Regions from separate parts of the Rhodococcus jostii RHA1 genome, predicted to be linked through region 1. Evidence: riboswitches for the same ligand, from Rfam matches in the RefSeq annotation. Region 1 holds a riboswitch; each other region holds the start of a gene.
What was found. A riboswitch is a leader RNA that binds a small molecule or an ion and turns the genes downstream of it on or off. The one in region 1 is predicted to bind thiamine pyrophosphate.

Region 1 (5,418 bases):
CGCGGGCATCGAGCGCACGTTCACCGAATTCCTTCAGGGTAACGGGGTCGCCGCGGACGGCACGGACTTCGACGGCCGATCCGACTACGGTCCGTTCATCGAGCACGGCATCCCCTCGGGCGGCGTGTTCAGCGGCGCCGACGAGACGAAGACCCCCGAGCAGGCACAGAAGTGGGGCGGCACCCCGGATGTGGTGTACGACGAGAACTACCACAGCGCGACCGACACCCTCGAGAACGTGAACCGGGCCGCGCTCGCCAAGAATGCCGCCGCGGTCGCGTATGCCGTCGGGGTGTACGCGGAGTCCCTCGCCGGACCGAACGGTGTCCCCATCGGCGCGGACCGGGAGAAGGCGCGGGCCGCGGAGTGATGTCCGATTCGTCACGAGTTTGTGCATGTGACGCTGGGTTACCCTTACTCCCGTGAGCGACGACCCGGCCGAAGAGAACAGTGCCGAACTCGACGCTGCGCAGACACCGAAACGAGGCGACAAGGTTCTGGGCTGGGTGGGATCGATCAACCGGCAGCCGCAGCTGATCGAGGGGCTGCGCAGGTTTCGTCGCGCGCTGCCCGGTGATCCCGCGTTCGGCGACCCGCTGTCCACGGCGGGACCCGGGAGCGCACGGGCCATCGCCCGCGTCGCGGATCGCTTCCTCGACCACCAGCCCGGCGCGTCCCGCGAGATGAGCCTCGGCGCGCTGCAAGTGTGGCAAGCGCTGCTCGAGCGCACCGGACGCGGTCGGGGAACGCAGGAAGTGACCATCGTGTTCACCGACCTGGTCGGCTTCTCCAGTTGGTCGCTGCCCGCCGGTGACAGCGCCACCCTCGCCTTGCTGCGCGACGTCGCCCGAGCCGTGGAGACCCCCATCGTCGACCGCGGAGGACACGTGGTGAAACGCCTGGGGGACGGCGTGATGGCCGTCTTCCCCAGCCCGGACCGCGCGATCGACGCCGTCTTCGCCGCACAGGAAGCGCTCGCGGAGGTGGAGGTGGACGGCTACCGCCCCCGCATGCGCGTCGGAATCCACACCGGTGTGCCTCGGCAGATCGGCAGCGACTGGCTCGGCGTGGACGTGACGATCGCGGCACGCATGATGGGACTGGGCGGCGACGGCAACGTGATGGCGTCGTCCGCCACGCTGTCGAGTCTGCAGCCGGGCACCCTCGACGAACTGGGTGTCGGCGTCAAGCCGTGGCGACGCGCCTTCTTCGCCCCCGCGCCCAGCGGGGTGCCCTCCGACCTCGGTATCTGGCGGTTGCGGCTCCGCCGCCCGTGAGTACTTCTCAACCACCCCGGACGTCAAGAAGTACTCACGAGTGACGAAGTCGCCACAGGGGAGAGACGGGGCCGTGACCGGCGCCCAGGTCGTACGACGCCTCCAGGCACTTGGTGACCCATTCCTTACCGAACGCCACCGCGTCGGGCACGGACCACCCGTGGGCGAGAGCGCTCGCGATGGCGGCAGCGAGGGTGTCGCCGCCGCCGTGGTCGTTGCCGGTGTCGATGCGGGGACTGCTGAACTCGAGGAACCTGTCACCGTCGAACAGCAGATCGGTGCTCGACGCCGATGTCCGGAGATGCCCGCCCTTCACGATCGACCACTGCGCCCCGAGCGCGTGCAACGCTTCGGCTGCCCGGCGCGCGGTCACGTCTTCCACCACCTCGATGCCGGTGATCAACCGGATCTCGTCGAGGTTCGGGGTGACCACTGTGGCGATCGGGATCAGCGTGTTCCGCACGGCGTCCAGTGCCTCGGCATGCAGGAGTGGATCTCCGTGCATCGACGCGCACACCGGGTCCACGACCAGCGGGACCGGTTGGTCGCGGCCGATCCCGACCTCCGTGCACACGGCGGCGACGGCCTCGATGATGGCCGTCGATGCCAGCATGCCCGTCTTCGCTGCCCCGACCCCGATGTCGTCGACGACGCACCGCACCTGCGCGGCCACCGTCTCCGGCGGAATCTCGTGGAAACCACTGACGCCCACCGAGTTCTGCACCGTCACCGCGGCGACCGCGACACATGCGTGGACGCCGCACAGGGCCATCGTCCGCGAGTCGGCCTGGATCCCGGCGCCACCGCCGGAATCGGTGCCGGCGATGGTGAGGACTCGGACGGGGGTCTGGCCGTCGGGGGTCAGGGGCAGCAGCTTCACGAAGGGGACCTTACCGATTCTCTGAGGTGACGGATTCGACGGGCAGATACACGCGACCACCTGCGTCGACGAACTCGCTCGACTTCTCGGCCATGCCCGCCTCGATGGCTTCTACCGAATCGAGTCCATGTTGCTGTGCGTACTCGCGCACGTCGGCGGAGATCCGCATCGAACAGAACTTCGGGCCGCACATCGAGCAGAAGTGGGCCGTCTTCGCCGGCTCGGCGGGCAGCGTCTCGTCGTGGAACTCCCGCGCGGTATCCGGGTCGAGGGACAGCGCGAACTGGTCGTGCCAGCGGAATTCGAACCGCGCCTTCGACAGCGCGTCGTCCCGCTCCTGCGCCCGCGGATGCTGCTTCGCGAGGTCCGCGGCGTGCGCCGCGATCTTGTACGTGATGACCCCGGTCTTGACGTCGTCCCGATTCGGCAGTCCCAGGTGTTCCTTGGGGGTCACGTAGCAGAGCATCGCGGTGCCGGCCTGCGCGATCATCGCCGCGCCGATCGCGGACGTGATGTGGTCGTACGCCGGCGCGATGTCGGTGGCGAGCGGCCCGAGCGTGTAGAACGGCGCCTCCTCGCACAACTCCTCCTCGAGGCGCACGTTCTCCACGATCTTGTGCATCGGGACGTGCCCGGGACCTTCGATCATCACCTGCACCCCATGGGATTTCGCGATCCGCGTGAGCTCGCCGAGGGTGCGCAGTTCCGCGAACTGGGCTTCGTCGTTGGCGTCCGCGATGGAGCCGGGGCGCAGGCCGTCACCGAGCGAGAACGTGACGTCGTAGCGGTGGAGGATCTCACACAGTTCGTCGAAGTGGTTGTACAGGAACGATTCCCGGTGATGGGCCAGACACCAGGCGGCCATGATCGACCCACCGCGGGAGACGATGCCGGTGACCCGGCGTGCGGTCAGCGGGATGTAACGAAGCAGTACACCGGCGTGGACCGTCATGTAGTCGACGCCCTGCTCGCACTGTTCGATCACGGTGTCGCGGTAGATCTCCCAGGTGAGCGCGGTCGGGTCGCCGCCGACCTTTTCGAGCGCCTGGTAGATCGGCACGGTTCCCACGGGCACGGGCGAATTGCGCAGGATCCATTCCCGGGTCTCGTGGATGTTCTTTCCGGTGGACAGGTCCATGATGGTGTCTGCGCCCCACCGCGTCGCCCACACCATCTTCTCGACCTCTTCCGCGATCGACGACGTGACCGCGCTGTTGCCGATGTTCGCGTTGATCTTCACCGCGAACGCCTTGCCGATGATCATCGGCTCGAGTTCGGGATGGCAGCGGTTGGCAGGGATCACGGCGCGCCCCGCCGCGACCTCGGTGCGCACCGTCTCGGGTGAAACACCCTCGCGTGCAGCGCAATACTGCATCTCGGGGGTGACGACGCCGGCGCGGGCGGCGTCGAGCTGGGTGCCCTCCCGGTCGGCGATCCACGGTGCGCGCAGATGCGGCAGTCCCGCTTCCAGGTCGATCGTGGCGTCCGCGTCGGTGTACGGACCCGACGTGTCGTACACGTCGAGGTGCTCACCGTTGGTGAGGTGGACGCGCCGGACCGGCACCCGGACGTCGTCGGCCGACAGCAGGTACTGCTTGGTGCTGCCCTCGATCGGTCCCGTGGTGACGGACGTGGCTGTAGATACGTTTGTGCTCATCGATGATGCTCCCTACGCCGGCATTACCCGGACAGGTTCGACGGTCGACGGCCCTAGCCGTCCTCTCAGCCCGCTGGTGCGAGCCCCCGTGGATGTGTAGTTGTCACACAAACTGTAACCGAGATCTCTGTGAGCAATCATTCGGGTGAAACTTGGACAGCGGTTCCCGGCATCGGTATAAAGGGTGATGAACATCACATTTCGATTACGACACACCCCCAGGAGATAGCCATGCTGACGGACGCGCAGGTTGTGGACGTGATCGACAACGCCGATCAGAACCGATTCGAGCTACGCCTGAGTGGTGACCTGGTCGGCATCCTCGGGTATTTCGACCTCGCGGACACCCCGCCCGGCGCCGGTGCCGGCGTGGGCGTGGTGGCCGCCCGACCGCCGGGCCCGAAGAGTCGGGGGCGGCAGGTGCCGGTGGTCTCGTTCATGCACACCGTGATCGTGGAGGACTTCGGCCACCGCGGACTCGCCGCCCTCATGGTGGGTCGCTCCCTCGACCTCGCCCGCGGGTACGGCTGGAAGGTCCGGCCCGTGTGCACGTACGTGCAGCGCTTCGTTTCGGCGCACCCCGAGTACCGCGACCTCGTCGTCCCGGTGGAGGGCTGACGACGGGCGGGGCACGAATCGAGCACCCGTCGGCAACGAAACGGTTCCGGGAGCGGCGATTCCGCTCGCGAGGATGCCGCCTTACTGATTCGATGAGTGGCATGAATCACATTTCGAACAGTTCCGAGTCGTCGGGGAACATCACGGCCGCTGATGCTCGCGTGCTCGACAACCCTGCCCATGAACGATTCGATCTGTGGCTGGGGGACGAGTTGATCGGCATCCTCGGCTACCGGGACGAGGACGACATTCCCGGATTCACCGCGAAGCCGGGCGAGGTGGTCGCGTTCATGCACACGGTCGTCAAGGAAGAGTTCGGTGGACGCGGGCTGGCTGCGGTCCTCGTGGGCGAGGCGCTCGGCTCGGCGCGTCGGCGTGGCTGGAAAGTGCGTCCCATCTGCACGTATGTCCAGCGCTACCTGGCGCTGAATCCAGAGCATCTCGACGTTCTGGTGGCCGAGTAGCCCTACTTGCGAGAGCACTGCTCTTGCCATCTGCGACTCTGCTGTGAATACTGCTCTGTATAGAGAGCGGTGCTCACAGTGAAGGAGTCGTCATGACCGTGTCGGATCGGATCGAGAGTCGTACCGGGATCGCACGGATCTGCGCCGCGGCGCTGTTCACCCTCGCCGGTGGCCTGTTCGTCGTCTACCCCGTGGTGCGTCCCTACGCGGCGGGCGGGTCGCCGGACGGACGGGCCGAGTTCGCCTCACCGTGGTGGCTCGTCGCACACCTCGCCGCCGTCGGCGGGTTCATCGCGTTCGGGCTTGCGCTCGTCGCGCTCAGCGGCGTGCTGAAACGGACGGGTGGCGAACGGGCGGCGGTGGTCGCAGTGGCGGCGTCGTGGATCGGGACAGGGCTGACGCTGCCGTACTACGGGGCCGAAACATTCGCGCTGCACGCCCTGGGCGGCAGCGGCCTGGACGAGGGGACCGTCACGACCCTCGCCGAGAGCGTGCGGATGGGCGCGGCGCAGGCGACGCTGT
Region 2 (5,418 bases), 610 kb from region 1:
CTCGTCCACCGGCAACGGCATCGCGATCGTCGTGCTGCCCTGGCTCGTGCTCGAGAGGACAGGTCGCGCGTCCGACGCCGCGATCGTCGCGGGCGCGGCCACCCTTCCGCTGCTGGTGTCGAGCCTGTTCGCGGGCACGTTCGTCGACCTGTTCGGACGTCGTCGCACGTCGATGATCTCCGACTGCCTGTCCGCCCTGTCCGTGGCGGCCATCCCGGTGATCGCGAACACGACGGGCCTCACCGTCACGGTGATCGCCGTCCTCGCCGCGATCGGCGCCGCGTTCGATCCGGCCGGAATTGCGGCGCGGGAGTCGATGCTGCCGGCCGCCACGAAGTCCGCGGGCTGGTCACTCGACCGGATGAACAGCCTCTACGAGGCCAACTACAACGTGGCGTATCTCGTCGGACCGGGCATCGGCGGTGTCCTCATCGCGACGGTGGGTGCGGTGAACACGTTGTGGGTCACCGCCGTCGGCTTCGTGCTGTCCGTGGTGACCATCGCGTTCCTGCGACTGGAGAACGCCGGCAGACCCGACACCTCCACGCGCCCGACGTCCATCTGGCACGGCACGCTCGAGGGCCTGAAGTTCGTGTGGCACAACCGGCTCCTGCGCACGATCGCTCTCGTCGACATGGCGGTGGTCGCGCTGTACATGCCCGTCGAGTCGGTGGTGTTCCCGGTGTACTTCACCGAACTCGACAAGCCCGCGCAACTGGGTTCGGTGCTGATGGCACTCAGTATCGGCGGTGTGGTGGGTGCCCTCGCGTACGGACCGCTCGCGCCGTACGTGTCGCGCAGGATGCTGATGGTGGTGGCGGTGACGGTGCTGGGCGCGGCCATGGTCGCGATGGCGTTCCTGCCGCCGCTGTGGGCGATTCTGGCGCTGGCCCTCCTCCAGGGTCTCGTGTTCGGTCCGGTCGGCCCGATCGCCAACTACGCCATGCAAACTCGCAGTCCGGAGCACATGCGGGGGCGCGTCACCGGGGTCATGACGTCCACCGCGTACGCCGCGGGTCCGCTGGGTTACCTGCTGGCCGGTCCGCTCCTCGACAAGTGGGGAATTCAGCCGACGTTCTTCGTGCTCGCGATCCCGGTCCTGATCATCGGGCTGGCCTGCTTCGCGCTGCCCGTTCTGAAGGAACTGGACGACAAGGTGCCCGTCAGTTGAAGCCCATGACGTCGTTGCCCCAGGCGATCCGCATCTCGTGGTCGGGGTCCTTCACGAGGGTGTCCGCGCCGTCGATCAGCAACGTCGAGCGGTTCTCCTCGTCGTAGGGGGCCCAGTGTTTGGACCCGTCCAGCGCGGCGGGGACACCGTGTCGCGCGAACGCGAGCCACCGGCGCTGGATCCGGCCCGACACCTCGAGCGCCGTCTTCCGGCCGCCGAGCCAGAACGTCGGGTCGATGTTGAGGGTGTCGAAATTGCCGAAGACGTACGGGAGTTCGGTGGCGTGGCCGGCTCCGATGCGCGCGGCCTTGAGCATCGGCGTGGCCTGATCGAACCGGTACATCCAGGTCGGCGAGTGCCTGCTGTGGGCGTCGGCCACCCACAGGGCGGGCATCCGGAACGCGGCGTCCCGCGACATCGCGAGCGCGCCCTTCGGCTTTCCGCGGTCCGGGTACGCCGACAGGATGTCGGCGAGGCGGGCGGCGGGCAGTTCGGGGTGATCGGCCGCGATCGCCCTCAGCATCTCCTGCACCGAATCCGACGTGACCGGCAGCAGAGGCGATTTCATGAACTTGAAGATCGACGACTCGTCCTTGTTGGAACCGATGATGAGAGGGATGCGGTGGGAGTGGCCCTTCTGGAACGCGGCCACCGGATAGCGGGGCAGGAAGTCGCGGTCCACCACGGGCGCCATGGCGAGCGTGCCCGGAATCCTCGTCGGCACCTCGTTGACGAGTGTGTCGCTGGCCTCTATCACCGTGCGGTACGGAAGGTGCAGCAGTGTGTCGATCTGCGCGGGTTCCACCTCGAGGATGTCGAGGAACTGTTTCGCGACGGTGGCCGCCCGCTCGCTCCCGTAGACCGACGTGGCGGGCGGGCTCTGGGCGATCGCGCGGTGGAAGAGCCCCTCCGCGCTCGGACACGTCATCAGCGTGGTGATCGATCCAGCCCCGGACGACTCCCCGAACACCGTCACCTCGTCCGGGTCACCGCCGAACGACGCGATGTTGTCGCGCACCCATTCGAGGGCCGCGACCTGGTCACGCAGCCCGCAGTTGGTCTCGAACACCCGCTCGGCCGTCGAGAACGACGACAGGTCGAGGAAGCCGAGCGCTCCCACCCGGTAGTTGAACGAGACCAGCACGACGTCGCCGAGAGTAGACAGGATGCGCCCGTTGTAGATGCCCTGAGCTGCTGTTCCCAGGCAGTAGGCACCGCCGTGGATCCACACCATCACCGGCCGCGGGGTGCCGTCGGGTTTCGGGGCCCAGACGTTGACGGACAGGCAGTCCTCGTCCATCTCGAGTCCGGCATCGATGGGGACGGCGGTGCCGTGCCCCTGCGGCGCCATCGGGCCGAAGTCGACGCAGTCGCGCACACCGTCCCACGGTGTGGGCGGGGCCGGGGCGCGGAACCGCAGATCGCCGACGGGGGCCGCGGCGAACGGAATGCCCTTCCACGCGTAGACGTCGCCCTCGGGGTAGCCACGCACCTCACCGTCCCGGGCGCGGACGACGAGCGTGTCGCCGGACTTGTCGACCTCCACGGACGAATCTCCTCACGCAGCACGTTCCGGGAATCTCTCGCCAAACTACCAACGATGAGTAGGCAGTACCGATCGAACGCGACATAGATCAACAGTGCGCTAACATTCCCGCGTGGCCGCATGGACCGATTCCGGGGGCAAGAGCCTCCTCGACTACCCGCGCCCGTCCGTGGCGGTCGACGTCGCCGTCCTCACCGTCGACGGCCCGGAACTGAAAGTTCTTGTGGTTCCGGATCGTTCGGGCCGGCTCGCCCTCCCCGGCACGTTTCTCCACGAGGGTGAGCGACTGCGGGACGCCGCCGAGCGGTGCCTGCGGATCAAGGCCGGCCTGACGGGCACCGAATTCCATCAGCTGGCGATGCTGGACGATCCCGGCCGCGACGATCGCGGGTGGGTGCTGTCGATGACGCACGGCGCCGCGCTGCCCCGCACGGCGCTCCCCCGCGACACGATGTTGATCACCGTCGACGACGACCGGGTGACGCAGGACCTGGCGTTCGACCACGCGGACGGCGTCACCCTCGCCGTCGCCGACCTGAGAGAGCGATACGCGCGGGCCGTCGACCCGTCCGGCCTGGCCGGCGACACGTTCACGGTGCTCGAACTCCGCCGGGTGTACGAGGTGGTGTTCGGGCGTCCCCTGCCGAAGGACTCGTTCCGCCGGCACCTGATGCCGGCCCTCGAGAACACCGGTGACATGGCCGTCGTCGGGACCGGCCGGCCCGCGGAGATCTACCGGCGCGGACCCGCACCCCTTCCGCCGAGCGCGGCCGCGTTCCTCGCCGGCTGAGCCCCTCCACCGACCCGGGCCTTTCCGCCCGCGGCAGGGCCGGTGCTAGGGTCGGCTTGTTCTGACACGGGGTGCTCCGCACGGGCGGGGCTGAGAACACACCCGGGAACCTGCTCAGGTAATGCTGACGAAGGGATGTCAACGTTGTGAATAGCTCTGTCCAAGATGCTGCCGGCGCCGGCCAGCACGCCCGATTCACGGACCACTTGTGGGACCGGACCAAGGTGCTGCGCGAGGCGATCGACGAACTCGAGTTCCTGCGCCGCCTCGGCGACGGAACGCTGCCGCTGGACGTGTTCCGCACGTACATCGAGCAGGATTTCCTGTACCTGACCGGGTACGCGAAGGCCCTCTCACTGGTGGCCGCGCACGCGCCGGGCCCGGTCGAGGCCGGCTTCTGGGCGGGTTCGGCCGCCGAGGCCGCCACGGTCGAGGCCACGCTGCACCAGAATCTGCTGACCAGCGGACAACTCCCCGAGTCGGACGTGGAGCCGCTGCATTCGCCGGCCTGCCTCGGGTACATCTCCTACCTGACGGCCGTCGCCGCCACCGAGCCGTACGCGGTGGCCGCCGCGGCGGTGCTGCCCTGCTTCTGGATCTACGCCGACGTCGGGCACCGGCTCGCGGCGAGCGCCCGCGAGGTGCTTTCCGCCGACCCGTCGCACCCGTACGCACAGTGGGTGACCACCTACGACGCGGAGGAGTTCCACGCCGCCGTCGCGAGGGCCCGCGAACTCGTGGATGCCGCGGCCGAGGCCGCGACCGACGCCCAGCGCGAGGCGATGACGGAGGCGTTCGTGATCGCCAGCCGCTACGAACTCATGTTCTGGGACACCGCTCTCAACAAGCAGGAATGGCCGGCGTCGTGACACTCTTCTCTCGTACCAAGCGCGCTGCCACCGCAGCCATCGTCCTGGTCTCCGCCCTGTCGCTGCTCACCGGTTGCGCCGGTGACTCGCAGTCCGGCGACACCATCCGGTTCGCACTCGACTGGACACCGAACACCAACCACACCGGCCTGTTCGTCGCCCAGCAGGAAGGCTGGTTCGCGGACGCCGGCCTCGATGTGCAGGTGCTGCCCTACAACGACACCTCGCCCGACACCCTGGTCGACGCCGGTAACGCGGAGTTCGGGGTGAGCTTCCAGAGTTCCGCGACGTTCTCGAAGGCCGCGGGCGCACAGACCACGTCGGTGATGGCTCCGCTGCAGCACTGGGCGACGGGCATCGCGGTGAAGGCGGATCGCGCCGACATCACCCGCCCCCGGGATCTGGACGGCAAGATCTACGCCGGGTTCGCGGATCCGGACGGCGAGGAGACGCTGAAGCAGATCATCCGGAACGACGGCGGCAAGGGCGAATTCACCACCGTCACGCTCGGCACCTCGGCGTACGAGGCCGTGTACTCCGGCACCGCCGACTTCACCGTCTCGTTCTTCGGCTGGGAGGGCATCGAGGCCGAGCACCAGGGCACCCCGATGCGCTACTTCCACTACACCGACTACGGCTTCCCGGATGCGTACGCGCTCGTCATCGAGGGCAACGAGCAATGGATGGCCGACCATCCCGAGCAGGCCCGCAAGTTCGTCCAGGCCCTGCAGCGCGGATACCAGTTCGCCGCCGACCGGCCGGACGAGGCCGCGCAGATCCTGATCGACGCCAACCCCGGCGCCTTCACCGACGAGTCCCTCGTGCGGGAGAGCCAGCAGATGCTGTCCTCCGAGTACATGAAGGACAGTTCCGGCAAGGTCGGGACCCAGACGGCCGAGCAGTGGGCGGGGTACTCCGGTTTCCTGTTCAAGCACGGCCTGCTCACCGGCCCCGACGGGGCACCGCTGACCACGGAACCCGACTGGTCGACGTATTTCACCAATGAGTACCTCACTCAGCCCTGACCCGAGTCTGCGCACTA
Region 3 (5,418 bases), 2.9 Mb from region 1:
GGCGAGCACGGGCATGATGCCGAAGTAGAAGGCGTCGTTGCTCATGAAGAACGTGAACGGCAGGCTCAGGATGCCCGTGATGACGGCCAGGTGCGGTCCGAGCGAGGCCGGGATGATCTCGAGCAGCCACTGCGCCATGGCCTCGACCATTCCGGTGCCCTGGAACACGCCGGTGAGGACAGCGGCGGCGAACACCATCGCGACCACGGAGACGATGCTCGACGAGTGGCGGGTGATCGCTTCCTGCTGTTCCTTGACCCGCGGGAAGTTCACCGTCAGCGCGATCGATGCGGCCACCATGAACAGGACCGGAATCGGCAGCACGTCCATCACGAGCACGACGAGGAGCGCCACGGTCACGAGCGCGTTGAACCACAGCAGCTTCGGGCGCAGCGTGGGCCGCTGGGGGTCGAGACCGTCGACGAAGCCCTGGCCGTTGTCCGATCCGGCATCGCCGGAGCCGCCACCGGTTCGGGGCGCGTCGCCGTTACCCCCGGAGCCGGTCGCGGACCGCCGGAGGCCGGAGCCCGCGGAGACGAGGAGGCGCTCGTCGGTGAGTTCGAGCGTGCCGATGCGGCGGCGTTCGCTGTAGCCCAACTGCACGGCGAACAGCAGCACGACGAGCAGTCCGACCACCAGCGACGGGATCATCGGGACGAACACGTCCGACGGCGAGATACCCAGTGCGGCGGCGGCCCGGACCGTCGGTCCGCCCCAGGGGACGATGTTCATCGCGCCGTTCGCCAGGCCGGCGACCACCGTGAGGACCACGGGGCTGACCTTCAGCTTCATGTACAGCGGCAACAGCGCGGACGTCACGATGATGAACGTCGTGGATCCGTCACCGTCCAGCGACACCACCATCGCGAGCACCGCGGTGCCGACGACGAGCCGCATGGGGTCGTTGCGGACGAGCCGGAGGATGAGTTTCACCAGCGGGTCGAACAGGCCGACGTCGATCATGATTCCGAAGAAGATGATCGCGAAGAACAGCAACGCGGCCGTCGGTGCCAGCGCCTTGATCCCGTCGGTGATCATGTCGCCGATTCCGAGGCCCGCCCCGGCCGCGATGCCGAATGCGACCGGGACGGCGATCAACCCGACCACGGGAGTGGCCCGTTTGGACATGATCAGGAACATGAACACGGCCACCATCAGAAAGCCGAGTGCTACCAGCATTGCCACTCCTCGTCCGAACTCGCGTCGTGGTGTGATCGCGATAACAGCCAGTGTCGGGGGGAGGGACGCTCACAGTCACTGTTGCGTACTTAGAGAAGGTTGTGTTCTTTGTGGTGGCAACTACGGGCGCCCCCGGAGATGGTCGCGCAGAGTCTCTGTCTCATACTCCGCGCGGAACAGCCCCCGCTTCTGCAGGACGGGGATCACCTCGTCGACGAAGTCGGCGAGGCCGTTCGGGTAGAGCGGCGGCATCAGGTTGAAGCCGTCGGCCCCGCCGTCGCGGAACCACGTTTCGATCTCGTCGGCGATCGATTCCGGGGTTCCGATCATGGTGCAGTGCCCGCCGCCGGCCGCCAACGTGCCCAGCAGCGACCGCACGGTGGGACGGTCCTTCTCGATGATCCGCAGGATCGTGTCGTACCGGCCCTGCGGCCCGGTGAACTCCGACAGCTGCGGCAGCGCGGGAACGGGTGCATCCAATTCCCAGGCACTGCAGTCCTGCTGGACGAACATCGACAACTGCGCCAGCGACTGTTCGACGGGCAGGAGCGCGTCGAGTTCCGCCTTCTTCCGTCGGGCCTCCTCGGTGGTGGAGCCGACGTAGGTCACGAGACCGGGCATCACGGTCACCGCGTCGGCGTCGCGGCCTGCCGCGCGGATGCGCCGCTTCACGTCGTCGTAGTAGCTCTGCGCGGCCGTGAGGTCGTAGGCGACGGCGTAGATTCCCTCGGCGCACCGGGCGGCCAGGTCGCGGCCCTGATCGGACGCGCCCGCCTGGAACAGCACGGGACGACCCTGCGGCGAGCGCGGCACGTTCAGCGGACCGTCCACGAGAAAGTGCTTGCCCCGATGCTCGACCGCCTTCACCTCGGCCGGGTCCGCGAAGATGCCGTCCCGGTCGAGTACGAGCGCGTCGGGCCCCCACGAATCCCACAGAGCGAGTGCCACGTCGACGAATTCCGCGGCACGCGAATAGCGTTCGTCGTGCGGCGGCATCTCGTCGAGCCCGTGGTTGCGCGCTTCGGCGTCGAACATCGACGTCACCACGTTCCAGCCGACGCGGCCGCCGCTGATGTGGTCGAGCGACGCCAGCATCCGGGCGGCGTGGAACGGTGTGTAGAACGTAGTGGACACCGTCGTCACCAGTCCGACCCGCTCCGTCGCCCGCGCCATCGCGGACAGCGCGGTGAGCGGTTCGAGGAACCACATGCCTCCGGATGCGGGGTCGCGCACCGAATGCCCGTCCGCGAAGAACACCGCGTCGAGGCAGCCCCGCTCCGCGATCTGCGCCAACTCCTCGTAGTAGGCGATGTCGCAGAGTCGCTCCACCGGGGACGAGGGGTGCCGCCACGCGGCACCGTGGTGCCCGCAGCTGTAGAGGAATGCGTTGAAGTGCAGTTGCCGGGCGTCGGTCATGTCAGTCCTTGACCAGTCCGCCGTCGACGACGAGGTTCTGGCCGGTCACCGACCGCGACCACGGGGACGCGAAGAACAGCACCGCGTCGGCGAATTCGTCCGGGGTGGTGACGCGCTGCAGCGGGGTGCTCGCCGCGATGAGGTCGAACACCTCGTCGGGAGTGGCGGCGCTCGCGTCGGTGGTGCGGAGCAGCCCGCCCGAGACCATGTTGACGGTGATGCCGTCGGGACCGAGGTCGGCGGCGAGGGTGCGGGTCAGCGACAGCGCCGCGGCCTTGGCGGCCGTGTAGTCGTGGTACGGGACGACAGGGTTCTGGAACAGGTTGGTGCCGATGTTCACGATCCGGCCGAACCCGAGCGAACGCATTCCCGGCAGCGCGGCCTGCGTCGTGTGCAATGTCGCCTTCACGCTGCCACGCAGCTGCGAGTCGAAGGACTCCCATGTGATGACGTCCGCCTTGTCGCGTGCGTCGCCGTTGAAGGAGAAGTCGGCGAGCGCGTTGTTGATCACCGTGGTCACCGGGGAACCGAAGTGCTCCTCCGCCGCGGAGAACAGCGCCGCCACCTGTTCGGCGTCGGTGACATCGGCCCGGAGCGCGACCGCACGGTCCGCGCCCAGGGACGCCGCGAGTTCCTCGGCCGCATCCCGGCTGTTCCGGTAGTTCACGATCACCCGCGCGTTCTGCGCCGCGAACGACCGCACGATGGCGGCGCCGAGGCCCCGCCCACCGCCGGTCACCAGGACGATCTGCTTGTCGAGCTGCATGCTGTCACCTTCCGTTCGGTCGGCGACGAGACATCGGATGAGCGCATACGGCCGTCTCCGCGACATCCCTTCGCCGGCATTACCCAGTTCAGGTTCGACGGGTGTGGTCTCAGCCGCCCGGCTCGTCGCCGGGCAGCACCCCGTGTCACTGGCCAACAGTGTAAGCCCCCTCACCGGTTGACCTTTTTCTATTGTGCACAACCTAGTTGTGTGCAACTATTCAGTGGTGACCGACAACCTCGCCCTCGACCGCCAGGTGTGCTTCGCGCTGTACTCGGCTTCCCGCGCCATGACGGCGAGATACCGGTCGATGCTCGACTCGCTGGGAGTGACCTACCCGCAGTACCTCGTGCTGCTGGTGCTCTGGGAACAGGACGGCCGCGGAGTACGTGAGATCTGCGACGCCCTCGAACTCGACACCGGCACGCTGTCGCCACTGCTCAAGCGGCTCGACACCCTGGGCCTGGTCGAACGCCGGCGCTCCTCGGCCGACGAGCGCCGGGTCGGGATCCACCTCACCGAAAAGGGCGCGGCCCTCCGCGCCGCCGCGGAGGGCATCCCCGCGGAACTCGCTCAGTCGACAGGAATGGAGGTCGACGAACTCGTCGCCCTGCGGGACACCCTGTCGCAGCTCACCGAATCGCTCCACCGCTTCAACACCCCTACAGGAGAGAAGAAACCATGAAGATCGTCTACACCGCCGAGGCTCTCGCCACCGGAGAAGGCCGCAACGGCCACGCCCGCACGTCCGACGGCCGGCTCGACCTGAATCTCGCGATCCCCACCGAGATGGGCGGGTCCGGCGACGGCACCAACCCTGAGCAGTTGTTCGCCGCCGGATACGCGGCCTGCTTCCACTCCGCACTCCAGCTGGTCGCCCGTCAGGCGAAGGCGAACGTCGCCGACTCCGCCGTCGGCGCCCGCGTCGGCATCGGCGCCACGGACGGCGGCGGCTTCGGTCTCGCCGTCACCCTCGAGGTCTCCCTCCCCCACCTGCCCCGCGCCGAGGCGCTCGAACTGACCGAGAAGGCACACCAGGTGTGCCCCTACTCCAACGCCACCCGCGGCAACATCGACGTCACCCTCGAGGTCACCGAAGACTGAGAGACCCTCACGGGCGTCGGGTCACCGGAACGTGAACTCGACGCCCGTCAGGTCCTCCGACAGAGACCACAACGCCCCCGCGGTGTGCTCGTCCCGCGACTTCTTGTTGGAGCCCACCACCTTCGGGTGGCCACGCTGCTCGAACAGGCCGTCCGGCCCGATGTAGCTGCCGCCGATCACGTCGGGTGCGGTGGCCGCGTACAGCATCGGCAGCGCCCCCATCTCCGCCGACTGCGCGAAGATCCGGTTGCCGACGGCCATCAGCTTGTCCTGCACCGACTCGGTGTGGGCCTGCAGATTGGTCGACGCGTAACCGGGGTGCGCGGCCACCGCTTTGACGGGTGACCCCGCCGCGGACAGCCTGCGCTGCAACTCGTACGTGAACAGCAGATTCGCGAGCTTCGACTGTCCGTACGCGCTCCAGCGGTTGTACTTGCGGCGTTCCCAGTTGAGGTCGTCGAGGTGAATTGTTCCCGCCTGATGTGCGGCACTCGACATGGTGGCGACCCGGTCGGTGATCTTGTCGAGCAGCAGGCCGGTCAACGCGAAGTGCCCGAGATGGTTTGTGCCGATCTGCATTTCGAATCCGTCGGCGGTCGTGCGCTGCGGCACCGCCATCACGCCGGCGTTGTTCACGAGCACGTCGACGGACTCGACGCCGGCGGCGAACTCGCGCACCGAGGCGAGGTCGGACAGATCGAGGCGGCGCACCTCGGCGTTGTCACCGATCGACCGGGCGACGACCTCCCCCTTGTGGGTGTTACGACAGGCCAGCACGACGTGCGCGCCAGCCTTGCCCAGAGCCCGCGCGGCCACCTCCCCCAGACCACTGTTGGCGCCCGTGACGACGAACGTGCGGCCGCTCTGATCGACGATGTCCGAAGCTGTCCACTTGGTCATGGCGTCAACCCTACGGATCTCGGGACATGGCGTGAACCTTTCACCACGCCTGC

Region 2: it holds a riboswitch for thiamine pyrophosphate, as region 1 does, so the genes downstream of both, RHA1_RS07770 (TenA family protein) here and thiC (phosphomethylpyrimidine synthase ThiC) in region 1, are expected to answer to the same signal.
Region 3: it holds a riboswitch for thiamine pyrophosphate, as region 1 does, so the genes downstream of both, RHA1_RS23940 (3-oxoacyl-ACP reductase) here and thiC (phosphomethylpyrimidine synthase ThiC) in region 1, are expected to answer to the same signal.

Annotation. Positions count from the first base shown of each region.
Region 1 is NC_008268.1:2,290,773-2,296,190, reverse strand. It holds gene RHA1_RS10665 (M20/M25/M40 family metallo-hydrolase) at 1-370, shown strand, start outside; gene RHA1_RS10660 (adenylate/guanylate cyclase domain-containing protein) at 423-1,277, shown strand; gene thiD (bifunctional hydroxymethylpyrimidine kinase/phosphomethylpyrimidine kinase) at 1,312-2,157, opposite strand; gene thiC (phosphomethylpyrimidine synthase ThiC) at 2,168-3,814, opposite strand; TPP riboswitch at 3,807-3,914, opposite strand; gene RHA1_RS10645 (GNAT family N-acetyltransferase) at 4,046-4,432, shown strand; gene RHA1_RS10640 (GNAT family N-acetyltransferase) at 4,534-4,896, shown strand; gene RHA1_RS10635 (hypothetical protein) at 4,989-5,418, shown strand, end outside.
Region 2 is NC_008268.1:1,679,418-1,684,835, forward strand. It holds gene RHA1_RS07755 (MFS transporter) at 1-1,171, shown strand, start outside; gene RHA1_RS07760 (carboxylesterase/lipase family protein) at 1,164-2,717, opposite strand; gene RHA1_RS07765 (NUDIX hydrolase) at 2,830-3,507, shown strand; TPP riboswitch at 3,565-3,660, shown strand; gene RHA1_RS07770 (TenA family protein) at 3,654-4,376, shown strand; gene RHA1_RS07775 (ABC transporter substrate-binding protein) at 4,361-5,401, shown strand; gene RHA1_RS07780 (ABC transporter permease) at 5,379-5,418, shown strand, end outside.
Region 3 is NC_008268.1:5,164,257-5,169,674, reverse strand. It holds gene RHA1_RS23950 (CitMHS family transporter) at 1-1,179, opposite strand, end outside; gene RHA1_RS23945 (LLM class flavin-dependent oxidoreductase) at 1,300-2,595, opposite strand; gene RHA1_RS23940 (3-oxoacyl-ACP reductase) at 2,597-3,361, opposite strand; TPP riboswitch at 3,410-3,514, opposite strand; gene RHA1_RS23935 (MarR family winged helix-turn-helix transcriptional regulator) at 3,588-4,046, shown strand; gene RHA1_RS23930 (organic hydroperoxide resistance protein) at 4,043-4,465, shown strand; gene RHA1_RS23925 (oxidoreductase) at 4,487-5,365, opposite strand; gene RHA1_RS23920 (CocE/NonD family hydrolase) at 5,406-5,418, opposite strand, start outside.